DNA from 2 places in the Colwellia sp. F1 genome. Region 2 is predicted to be linked to the other one. Evidence: predicted binding sites of a transcription regulator. Region 2 holds the regulator's gene; the other holds the start of a gene.
The links. The regulator LexA, encoded in region 2, represses DNA repair genes until DNA is damaged. The targets are predictions, from matches to a motif close to TACTGTATNNNNATACAGTA.

Region 1 (6,013 bases), on a different contig from region 2:
TAGCTTTTTTACTTTACTCTCAATTGCCGCGCTCACTTCAACTATTTCAACAACGGAAGTGCCCGTGGCCTATTTGGTCGAAAATAAACGTCTGAATCGTAATGGCGCTACTTGGTTAGTGTCTATTGTGGTTTTAGCCGCCAGTATGACTTTAGTTGCCTTTTTTGAGGTGTTATTTGGCTTAGTTGTACAGGCGCTAACGACAGTATTGCAGCCATTAATGTCGTTGTTTTACTTTATAGTTATTGGTTGGATTTGGCAGCGAGGCAATAAACTAAGCAATATTGCTTTAATAAATAATAATGTAAAATTGAAGGTGTTTGGCTTTTACCTGCGCTTTATCTGCCCTGTTTTGCTACTGATCGTGTTCGTCAATGTCGCCTTTTAAGGTACTAGAGGTAAGGACTAAAGTCTTCCTAGTAACTAGTTACTAGTTACTAGGATCTAGTCTCTTCCCCAGCGCCTACTTCTTCTCTATGCGTTTCCTTAGCCATTAAATTCTCTTGAGACTGTTGCAGCTCTACCTGTTCAATTTTTTCAAACCGTCCTGATATTTTATCCGCCGACGTGTGAATTTGTCTTACATCAACTGCAGCTTGGTCAATATGTTTGGCTAAGTTGGCAAAGCGCACCTTAAAGCGGTCAAAGTCTTTGGCTAGATAAGACAGGTGTGCTTGAATAATGTGAATTTGCTTTCTCGTTGCTTCGTCTTTTAAAACAGAGCGAGCCGTGGTTAATATCGCCATCAGTGTGGTTGGTGAGACTAACCAAACCCGTTTTTTATTCGCATAATCAACTAAATCACTTTGATGCCCGTGTATTTCAGCAAATATTGCTTCTGCTGGAATAAACATAATCGCACCGTCTGCTGTTTCATTTTCTATTAAATATTTCTCACTAATGTCATTGATATGTTTTTTTATGTCTATTTTAAATTGTTTTTGTGCGGTTTTTCTGTCTGACTCAGCTAATTCAAAGTCCATCATTTTACGGTAACTTTCTAAAGGGAACTTAGCATCGACAACAACATTGCCGGTAGGGTCAGGTAGCAACAACACACAGTCGGCAATTTTGCCATTAGACAAGGTGTGCTGCATTTTAACGTGTTGTTCTGGCAGTACATTACGAATTAAACCGCTCAGTTGCACTTCACCAAACGCCCCTCTAGAGCGTTTATCGTTTAACACTTCTTGCAAACTGACCACATTGGTTGATAATTCAGTGATTTTTTTCTGTGCATCGTCAATCAACGCTAAACGCTGTAAAATATCACTAAACGTTTTAGTGGTTTTTTCAAAGCCTTCTGCAAGACGTTTTTCAACTTGGGCACTGATGTCTTGCAAGCGTTTATCCGTCGCGTTAGTTAACACGTCAATGCGCTTAGTCATTTGCTCACTGCTTTGTATTAATGACTTACTCAGCTCTTCTCGGTTAGCTTGAGTCGTTTGGTTTAAATGACTAATTAGTTGGTCAAGTGTTTGGTTTTGGTTTTGGCTTAACGTTTGGTTGAGCTGTTCTTTTTGGCTGCTTAATTCCCTTAATAATTTAAGCCGAAGATCAGCTATTTGTTGCTCAAATGAATTGGATAGCTGTAGCTGCTGCTTGTCAAATAACTGTGTTAAAGCGCTCTGTTGTGCGGTGTTTGACAATTCAAGCTGGGCATTGAGCAGAGAAATCGCACCTTGTTGTTGCAAGTTTTGTCGGATAACAAATAACAAGCATAATAATAACACCGTGAGTATTGCATAAATAACAAGCACGGTTATTTCAGATTGTTGCAAAAGTGATAACATTAATAACCTTATGGTTTATAAACAAAAAATCCAGTGTCAGCTGCACTGTAAATAAACACAGTTATTTAATCATAAGTTTTCCCTAACGGCTAGTTATATATTAACGTTACTTTTTGTAAACGCTCATAGCACTTTGAGCTAAATTAATGATAAAATAATACGATTATTACGGTAACTACTTATATCAGAGTAATTACTGCTTATTTGCATTAGCTTTTGTAGAGAAAAACATGAAAACCCATTTCGACGAACTATTAGACTTCCCCACTGTACTTAACTTTAAAGTGATGGGTGTTGCCTGTGATGAACTACCCGACTTAATTATTGCTGAGCTGCAAAAACATACCCCTGGCGATTATACAACTAAGATAACGCCGAGCGCCAAAGGGAACTATCATTCTGTTTCTATTCCAGTCACAGTAACGAGCAAAGCTCATATAGAAAAAATTTACACAACATTAAACGCCATAGAGCAAGTGCGTTACGTTTTATAATGTTACTCACGGCTTTAACTTTACTATAAACAATAATATTATCACGTCAGTACGAGGTTTGTTTTGCCTGCTTCAGCCACTACGGTCAATAAAAGCAACTTAATTGTTCGTCAATTAAATACTATGGATTACAGTAGAGTGTGGCATGCCATGCAAAACTTTACTGACAACCGTGATGAGCAAACACCGGATGAACTTTGGCTAGTTGAGCATCCCCCTGTTTTTACCCAAGGGCAAGCAGGTAAAGAAGAGCACCTACTCATGCCGGGTGATATTGAAGTGGTTAAAGTTGACCGTGGCGGCCAAGTAACCTACCACGGCCCTGGCCAGCAAGTGATATATTTTATGATTAACTTGCGACGCAAAAAAATAGGTATAAGGCAGTTGGTTACCCTTATTGAAGACGCTATTGTTGCTGCACTTAATGACTTCAACATCAAAGCTTATCCTAAGCCTGACGCCCCTGGGGTTTACGTTAACGATAAAAAAATTGCCTCACTTGGGCTAAGAGTTAGAAAAGGTTGCTCTTTTCATGGCTTAGCACTTAATGTAAACATGGATTTATCACCTTTTTTGCGGATAAACCCATGCGGTTATGCTGGTCTTGAAATGATTCAAACATGCGATATTCAAGGCCCACAAAATATGGCTGATGCCTCAAAGGCATTGGTTAAACATATCATCACTTTGTTAGCTGCTAACGAAGTGTCTTACCCAACAGGATTACCGAGCAATTATGAGCAACGACATGTCAAATAACACGATGCCAACGAGTGACAGCAAAGTAGTAAACGCTGACATTGCGGTAAAAAAATCATCTAAAATGGCGCCTGGTACAAAATTACGTGATGCCGATAAACTAGCGCACATCCCTATTCAGGTTGTCAGCTCTACCAAAGAAACCATGCTGCGCAAACCGAGCTGGTTGCGCATAAAGCTGCCCCGCTCTAGTGATAAAATTGATAGTATTAAGGCGAACTTGCGCAAAAATAACCTTCATTCTGTTTGTGAAGAAGCATCATGCCCTAATTTGGCTGAGTGTTTTAACCACGGCACAGCAACCTTTATGATTTTAGGTGATATTTGTACACGTCGTTGTCCATTTTGTGATGTTGGCCATGGTCGCCCATTAGCACCTAACAGTGAAGAGCCTAAAAAACTGGCAAATAGCCTAAAAGATATGGGCTTAAAGTATGTTGTTATTACCTCCGTTGACCGCGATGATTTACGTGATGGTGGCGCGCAACAATTTGCTGATTGTGTTAAAGAAATTGGCGAGCAAGCCCCCAACACTAAAGTAGAAATTTTAGTACCTGATTTTCGCGGCAGAATGGATAAAGCCCTTGAAATTTTGAACCAACATCCACCGCATGTGTTTAACCATAATATGGAAACAGCGCCTCGTCTTTACACTAAAGTTCGTCCCGGGGCAAATTACCAATGGTCGTTAGATTTACTTAAGCGTTTTGGCGAAGCTAATCCTACGGTGAATACCAAGTCAGGTTTAATGGTGGGTTTAGGTGAAACTAACGAAGAAATTTTAGAAGTGATGCAAGACCTGCGCGACCATGGTGTTAGCATGTTAACCATTGGGCAATACTTACAACCCAGTAAAGATCACCTTGCCGTTGAACGCTATGTTCACCCTGATGATTTTGCCATGTTCGAACGTGAAGCCAAGCGCATGGGTTATAAACATGCCGCTTGTGGGCCCTTAGTCCGTTCTTCATACCATGCTGATAAACAAGCTGCGGGTGAAGAAGTTGTGAGTTACAACGCTAAGGACTACTAAACAACGATGTTTTGTACTCACATCGTTATAGTGTACTGGCAGGTTGTCAGTTAATGGCAGGGAACATTCCTAAAATAAGGGAATTTCCCGCTGATGATCACTGCTGGCGAGTAGACGCCTTTGGTGCAATTCTTCGTAATCCCAATGTTCCTTCCGAACCTTTCATCCAAATCGTTATCAGTCCCTTTGTTGATAATGATTTACATACGGTGTTTTTCAAGATAGTTGACACTGTGACCTGGTCAAGTAAATTCAGTCACCCTAGTTAAGCTACTTTTTCTAACTCATTAATTTTCAATTCAAAATCATTTGGGCTTTGATACCTTAAGTAGGAATGCAATCGGTTACTGTTGTACCACATGGTTATGTAATTCATTACGTCCTGCTGTGCTTCATAGCGTGTTTCATAGTTTCTCCAATGAACACCCTCTTGCTTTAAACTACCAAAATAGCTTTCTGCAACGGCATTATCCCAGCAACAGCCTTTTTTACTCATACTGCCAATAAAACCATTATCTTTTAGTAAGTTTCTGTACTGGTGGCTTGCGTATTGAACACCTTGATCTGAATGAATAATAAGCCCTTTATCGGGTTTTCGTTGCCAAATAGCCATTGTTAACGCATCACAGACAAGTTGAGCTTTCATTCTTGACCCCATACTCCAACCAACGACCTTACGGGAATACAGGTCAATAACAACAGCTAAATAGAGCCAACCTTCTGCTGTCCAAATGTAGGTGATATCACCGACAAATGCTTGGTTCGGTTGCTCTGTGGTAAAGTTTTGTTCAAGCTCATTTTTATAGAGCGGTTTATTGTGATCGCTATTGGTTGTTGATTTATATTTCTTTTTGTAACGAACCCAAACATTAGCCTCTTTCATTAATTTGGCTACTTTCCATCGACTTACAGGGAAACTCAACGCATTCAGTACCGCTTTAATACGCCTTTCGCCATAGGTATTGTCACTAAATTTGGCAATATCTTTTACTAACTCAAGCATTTCTTGGTGCGTTGTATCATTTACTTTATCTGTATTACGCTTTTGATAACTATAATAATTATTACTTTTTACGCCCAATACCTGACACATTAATGTAACAGGCCAGATCTTCTTATATTGGGTAACAAACGAATATTTTACTTCGTTTCTTTTGCAAAGAAGACCGTCGCTTTTTTTAATATCTCACGCTCCATCTCCAGGCGCTTTACTTGGGCTTTTAATTTACGTATTTCTTCTTGATCGGGTGTTAGCTTACCGTTACCTCGAAAAGCTTGACCATCTTCACTTTCTTCTTCTTTAATCCAGCGACCAAGCATTTGAGGGCTGACACCTAAGTTTCTACTAGCCTCAGCAACACTAATATTTTGATCTATGACTAAAGAAATTGCATCAAGTTTAAATTCTTTGGTATATTTTTTACGTTTTGTCATTTCTCTTCTCCAGTTAAGCTTATTATGTCTTAACTGGGGTAGTCGAATCCATTAAACCACGTCAGGTTATATGCAACCTATAATATGTTTTACTTTTAGTTTAGCAAAACTAATAACTATCACTTCAAATATAGACTGAGACATTATATTATTCGCGTTAACTCGCACGAATTAACGTTGAGTTATTATCCATATAGAAAATTCTATTTCTCAAAAGGAAGTGTTATGAAAAATTTTAACAAAAGCTATTTACTTACCTTCGCATTATTATTTGGTTGTAATGAATCTAAAAATGATGGAATCGTTTGTGCAACGGTTAAGACACCCGCTTTATCTATAGATGTTAAAGATAAAGAAACGAAACAATCAGTTATTTGCGGTGCGACTATTATCATTGAAGATACAAACTACTCAGAAGAGTTATCAAACCCAAACTCTCAGACCTGCGAAAATAACTATGTGTTAAGCGGCGCGATAGAGCGTGAAGGCATATATAACGT
Region 2 (6,013 bases):
AAAGAAGGCGTACAAGTACAAGCCATTGACCTAACACAGGGCAATAACCAAGGAGAAGTGAAGGTGAGGCGTTTACAGCTTGGGCGGTAATAAGCTGGAAAGTGTAAAGGTTAATTGTGCATAACAATAATAAAAACTGGTGCCTGAATAAAATTCAGGCAGATGTGAAAATTAAGCAAAAATAGCGTCTAGCATCTAGAGCCCAACGCCTAAAATCTAGCGGCTAGTACTTATAATTTCAAATGTTAAACAGAGACTACTAATGAAAAAAAACCTTGCCATGGGCATTATTTTTGTCATCGCTTATCTTGGCTTTGTAATTGCTACCTTGCCAAGCGCATTCGTTTTACAGCAAGTACCATTACCTAATAATGTTAAAAAAAGCCTTTACCTTTCAGGCGTTAGCGGCAGTATTTGGCACACTAATATCGCACAAGTTGTCATAAATGGTACGCCTATTAACAAGGTTAGCGCACAGTTAAGCCCTTGGTCTTTATTGTCATTAACCCCTAAGTTATCAATCACATTTGGTGACCCGTTTAATGCTGGTCCAGAAGGGGCTTTTGATCTAGTACTGTCGTCAACGAAAGCAAAAATAAGCAATGCTAATATGTTAATAAGCGCTAATGAAATAGCACAACAACTACCGCTACCTTTACCTATGTTAGCGCAAGGTGATGTCACCTTAACTGTTGCATCAGCGGAAATTGATTTTAGCAAAAACAATCAATGCGTTAGTGCAACAGGCAATGGCGCGTGGTCTAAAGCTGGTGTTACTGCTCTGTCTCGTACTGTACCGTTAGGCATATTAACTGCCGATATTAGCTGTGACCAAGGCACGCTAGCGCTAGTAATGTCACCTAAAAATGATTTAGGGTTAACCTTTACCGCGTATGTTGCACAAGGCGGTAAAGTATCAGGTGAAGGATATTTACAACCTGGCGCTAAATTTCCTGCCGCCCTTAATGACGCCCTGCCGTTTTTGGGTAGACAAGACAGTCAGGGTCGTTATCGCTTAGTCTTCTGAGTATAAAGGTGAGTGCGTTAGTAAAGTAGGATAGGTAACCCTTGCTAGTAAGCAGTAAAACCTTGTGTTTACCTTGTGGCTGTATATAATAACAGTTGTGAATAAATACAGCGTTTTACCTAGAAAGGAAAAGCTAATGCCAATCGTAAATAAATTAAAACCTTTAACTAAGCGCCAGCAACAAATATTTGATTTAATAAAAGAAAACATTCAAGCAACAGGAATGCCACCTACAAGAGCTGAAATAGCAGTTTTTTTTGGTTTTAAATCAGCTAATGCTGCCGAAGAGCATTTAAAGGCCTTGGCAAAAAAAGGCTATATAGAAATGTTGCCAGGCACTTCGCGTGGCATACGTTTAGCTGAGCAATTTAATGTAGTAGAAGGCTTGCCACTGGTGGGTAGCGTTGCTGCAGGTGAACCTATATTAGCAGAAGAGCATATTGAACAACATTATGAAATGAATGGTGATTTGTTTCATCCTCCCGCCAATTACTTGTTAAGAGTTAATGGCGAAAGTATGAAAAATATTGGCATTCTAGATGGTGATTTATTAGCAGTACATCAAACCAGCGATATTCAAAATGGTCAGGTCATTGTTGCTAGAGTAGAGAACGAGGTCACGGTTAAGCGTTACAAACGAGACGGTGATGTTGTTTATTTAGTCGCAGAAAATGATAATTTTGAGCCAATAAAGGTCGATCTTACTTGCCAAGAATTCAATGTTGAAGGGCTTGCCGTTGGCGTAATTCGTAACGGTAATTGGATGTAAACTGCGTTGCTTTAGTCTTTTTTAATCAATTGCTGCTAAAGACTTTGGCGGCAACACCTTTCTTATCTATCCCCCTATATATCACCCGATTTAACTAATAAAACCCACTTTGCTTGTTATATAGCCAATAATTCTTAGTAAATATAAGATCAATGAAAAAAGCTATAGGCTATATCTATCAAGCTATTCCAAAGCTTTAGAGTGCTTACTCTATTGATACTACAGCTTTTTTTTATAATTACCATTTGACGTAGATCAAGTTTTGAGCGATTCTAGAGTGGGAATCGAACAAAATAATAAGCAAGAACTGTATAAAAATAAAAAGACGTTGATGTGCTAATTCGATACCCAAACTTACTATTACATTCATGTAGTGCTGAGTTAGCAGTTTCACGTCAGTTAATTTAATAAATTTTAAATAGGGTATTACTATCTTGTTTGAAAATAATAACTAAATTAACAGTTAATCAGTTTAATGAGTATGAAGTACATTGCTGCTTTTCTGTTTTCTATTTCTTATACCTTTGTTTTTGAAGTGATATTTAAAATCATTTTTTAGCTTAAGTAGGTAATAATGAGGGAGAAGTTGAGTGAAGAGAGCTAACCATCGTAGGTTGATGGGAATTGGGTTATTTATTTTAAGCCTTTTTTCTAGTTCGGCCTGGTCAAATTCACAGTTAAATTTGACTAAAGGAGCAACAGCGATTAGTAGAGAAGTGTATGATTTACATATGCTTGCACTCTATATATGTACTGGTATTGGTGTTGTAGTTTTTGGTATCATGTTTTGGTCAATGATATTTCATCGTAAATCTAAAGGAGCAAAAGCCGCTGATTTTCATGAAAGCACCAAGGTTGAGATACTTTGGACTGCCATCCCTGTCATTATACTTATCGCCATGGCTATCCCTGCCACTAATACACTAATTAGCATGGAAAATAATGAAAATTCCGACATTACTATCCAAGTAACAGGGTCTCAGTGGAAGTGGCACTATAAATACTTTGATCAAAACATTGAGTATTACTCTGTGCTTTCAACACCAAGAGAGCAATATGAGAATCAAAATGGTAGCTTTAAAGGCAATGAGACAGCTAAAGGTGAAAACTATTTACTTGAAGTTGACAAACCCTTAGTTATCCCTGCCAATAAAAAAGTTCGATTTCTTATTACCTCCGATGATGTTATTCACTCTTGGTGGGTGCCTGCCTTTGCAATTAAACAAGATGCTAACCCTGGTTTTATCAATGAGGCATGGACGAATGTAGATAAACCTGGCATTTATCGTGGCCAATGTGCTGAGCTTTGTGGTAAAGACCATGGTTTTATGCCCATTGTTGTTGAAGTGAAATCGAGCGAAGATTATGACGCATGGTTGAAAGAACAGCATGCTTTAACCGCAAAAGCCGCTGATGCTGAGCGGGCCTCTTTAACTGCTTCTCTGAGTAAAGAGGAGTTAATGCAGTTAGGTGAAACAACTTATATGGCTCATTGTGCAGCCTGCCACCAACCAACGGGGTTAGGGTTGCCTCCCACATTTCCGGCACTGAAGGGCAGTGTGGTTGCAACGCAAGGCAGTATTACAGAGCATATTAATTTAATCGTCAATGGTAAAGGTATGATGCCACCATTTGGTAAACAATTAACACTACAAGAAATTTCAGCGGTGACTACATTTGAGCGTAATGCTTGGGGTAATGACACGGGTGATTTAGTTCAAAGCTCAGATGTTAAAGCAGCAGGCGGGGAGTAACACATGACGACAAATATAATAAATGAATCCCTTGATGATGAGCATCACGATCATAAAATGAAAGGTATTAAACGTTGGCTATTTACCACTAACCATAAAGATATTGGCACATTATATTTATGGTTCTCTTTTATTATGCTGTTAACGGGGGGCGCATTAGCGATGGTAATCCGGCTTGAGTTATTTCAGCCAGGTTTACAAATAGTAGAACCCGACTTTTTTAATCAGTTAACTACAGTGCATGGGCTGATTATGGTTTTTGGCGCAATAATGCCAGCATTTACCGGTTTCGCTAACTGGATGTTGCCTATGATGATCGGTGCGCCAGATATGGCTTTGCCCCGTATGAATAACTGGAGTTTTTGGATATTACCTTTCGCGTTTGCTATTTTGCTTTCTACCTTTTTTATGAACAGTGGTGCGCCTAATTTTGGTTGGACCTTCTATGCTCCGCTGTCAACCACTTACTCAAATGGTAGTACGGCATTTTTTGTTTTTGCTGTGCATATTATGGGAGTATCTTCAATAATGGGAGCAATTAATGTCGTTGTTACCATTATGAATATGCGTGCACCGGGTATGACCTATATGAAAATGCCACTGTTTGTTTGGACGTTTTTTATCATGGCTTATTTGCTAATTGCCGTCATGCCAGTGCTAGCAGGTGCTGTTACTATGGTGTTGACTGATACTTACTTTGGTACCAGCTTTTTCAATGCTGCTGGTGGTGGTGACCCTGTAATGTTCCAGCATATTTTTTGGTTCTTTGGCCACCCTGAAGTCTATATTATGATTATGCCGGCATTTGGTATTGTTTCAACAGTTATTCCCGCCTTTGCGCGTAAAAAACTTTTTGGTTACAGCTCTATGGTTTATGCAACAGGAGCAATTGCCTTGTTGTCATTTCTTGTTTGGGCTCATCATATGTTTACCACAGGTATGCCTTTATTTGGTGAGCTATTCTTTATGTACTGTACTATGTTAATCGCGGTTCCTACAGGCGTTAAGGTCTTTAACTGGGTTGCAACGATGTGGCGTGGTTCATTATCATTTGAAGTGCCCATGTTGTTTTCAATTGCTTTTGTTATTTTGTTCACCATTGGCGGATTTTCAGGCTTGATGCTGGCGCTAACACCTGCAGACTTTCAATACCACGATACCTACTTTGTTGTTGCGCACTTTCATTATGTGCTTGTCACGGGCTCATTATTTTCAATTTATGCAGGAGCTTACTATTGGTTGCCTAAATGGACGGGCCATATGTATAGCGACGCCTTGTCTAAATGGCATTTTTGGTGCTCATTAATTTCGGTCAACTTACTCTTTTTTCCTATGCACTTCTTAGGGTTAGCAGGTATGCCGCGCCGGATCCCAGATTATGCCTTGCAGTTTGCAGACTTTAATAAATGGGTCAGTATTGGTGGTTTTGCTTTTGGCTTATCACAGCTAATCTTCTTAGCTGTTGTAATCAAATGCATTAGGGGCGGTGACAAAGCACCCGCTAAACCATGGGATGGTGCTGAAGGCTTAGAATGGACTGTGGCCAGTCCCGCACCTTATCATACCTTTACAACACCACCGAAGGTTGACTAATCATGAATGATGACATAACGCAAAAGCCTATTAAGGCAAGTAATAGTAAAATTATTAAAAAACTCGTTTTTATGGTTGTTGCTATGTTTGGCTTTGGTTTTGCCCTTGTGCCTATATACGATGTTTTTTGTGATATCACAGGCTTAAACGGTAAAACGAATAATGCTGCAGTCACTTATACCGATGACGGTGTTGATACATCGCGTACGATAAAAGTGCAGTTTATTACTCGAATGGCCAAGGGAATACCCTGGCGATTTGAGCCCGTTATTAATGAGGTATCCGTACATCCTGGTGAAATGAAGTTTGTTAATTTTTTTGCAAAAAATCAATCACAACGTGACATTATTGGCCAAGCAGTGCCGTCAGTGTCTCCAGGTATTGCTGCTGGTTATTTTCAAAAAATTGAATGTTTTTGTTTCGCGCGACAACCATTAAAAAGTGGTGAAGAAGTTGAAATGGGTTTGCAGTTTTATGTTGATCTAGACTTGCCAGCAGATATCAGCACGCTGACATTATCATATACCTTATATGACGTTAGTGAAAAGGCAGACTCGTAATGCATTGATAACTCTTATCGCTATTAACAGTAAAGAGGGAATAAAAATGACAACGAAAGATTATGAAAGTTATTATGTGCCATCACAAAGTCACTGGCCCATAGTTGGCGCAGTAGCATTATTTATGATTGCGGTTGGTGCTGCTAATTATGTCAGTGATATGCAAAGTGAAGCCAGTGGTTATGGTGGATACATCTTATTAGCAGGTATTGCGCTAGTGATTTATATGATAGCAGGCTGGTTTAGTAATGTTATCACTGAATCCATGGCCGGCAAGTATAGCCGCCAAATGGACAACTCATTTAGACAG

Region 1: the regulator LexA is predicted to act here: its motif matches at 1,837-1,856, upstream of AC0UA9_RS10755 (DNA recombination protein RmuC).

The regions. Positions count from the first base shown of each region.
Region 1 is NZ_JBWDLI010000010.1:19,517-25,529, forward strand. Features, by position in the region: gene AC0UA9_RS10750 (sodium-dependent transporter) at 1-388, shown strand, start outside; gene AC0UA9_RS10755 (DNA recombination protein RmuC) at 438-1,793, opposite strand; gene ybeD (DUF493 family protein YbeD) at 2,024-2,287, shown strand; gene lipB (lipoyl(octanoyl) transferase LipB) at 2,411-3,046, shown strand; gene lipA (lipoyl synthase) at 3,111-4,079, shown strand; one part of gene AC0UA9_RS10775 (IS3 family transposase) at 4,345-5,264, opposite strand; one part of gene AC0UA9_RS10775 (IS3 family transposase) at 5,264-5,513, opposite strand; gene AC0UA9_RS10780 (hypothetical protein) at 5,739-6,013, shown strand, end outside.
Region 2 is NZ_JBWDLI010000004.1:298,219-304,231, reverse strand. Features, by position in the region: gene gspM (type II secretion system protein GspM) at 1-90, shown strand, start outside; gene AC0UA9_RS05760 (type II secretion system protein N) at 263-1,027, shown strand; gene lexA (transcriptional repressor LexA) at 1,164-1,796, shown strand; gene coxB (cytochrome c oxidase subunit II) at 2,387-3,550, shown strand; gene ctaD (cytochrome c oxidase subunit I) at 3,554-5,143, shown strand; gene AC0UA9_RS05740 (cytochrome c oxidase assembly protein) at 5,146-5,703, shown strand; gene AC0UA9_RS05735 (cytochrome c oxidase subunit 3) at 5,750-6,013, shown strand, end outside.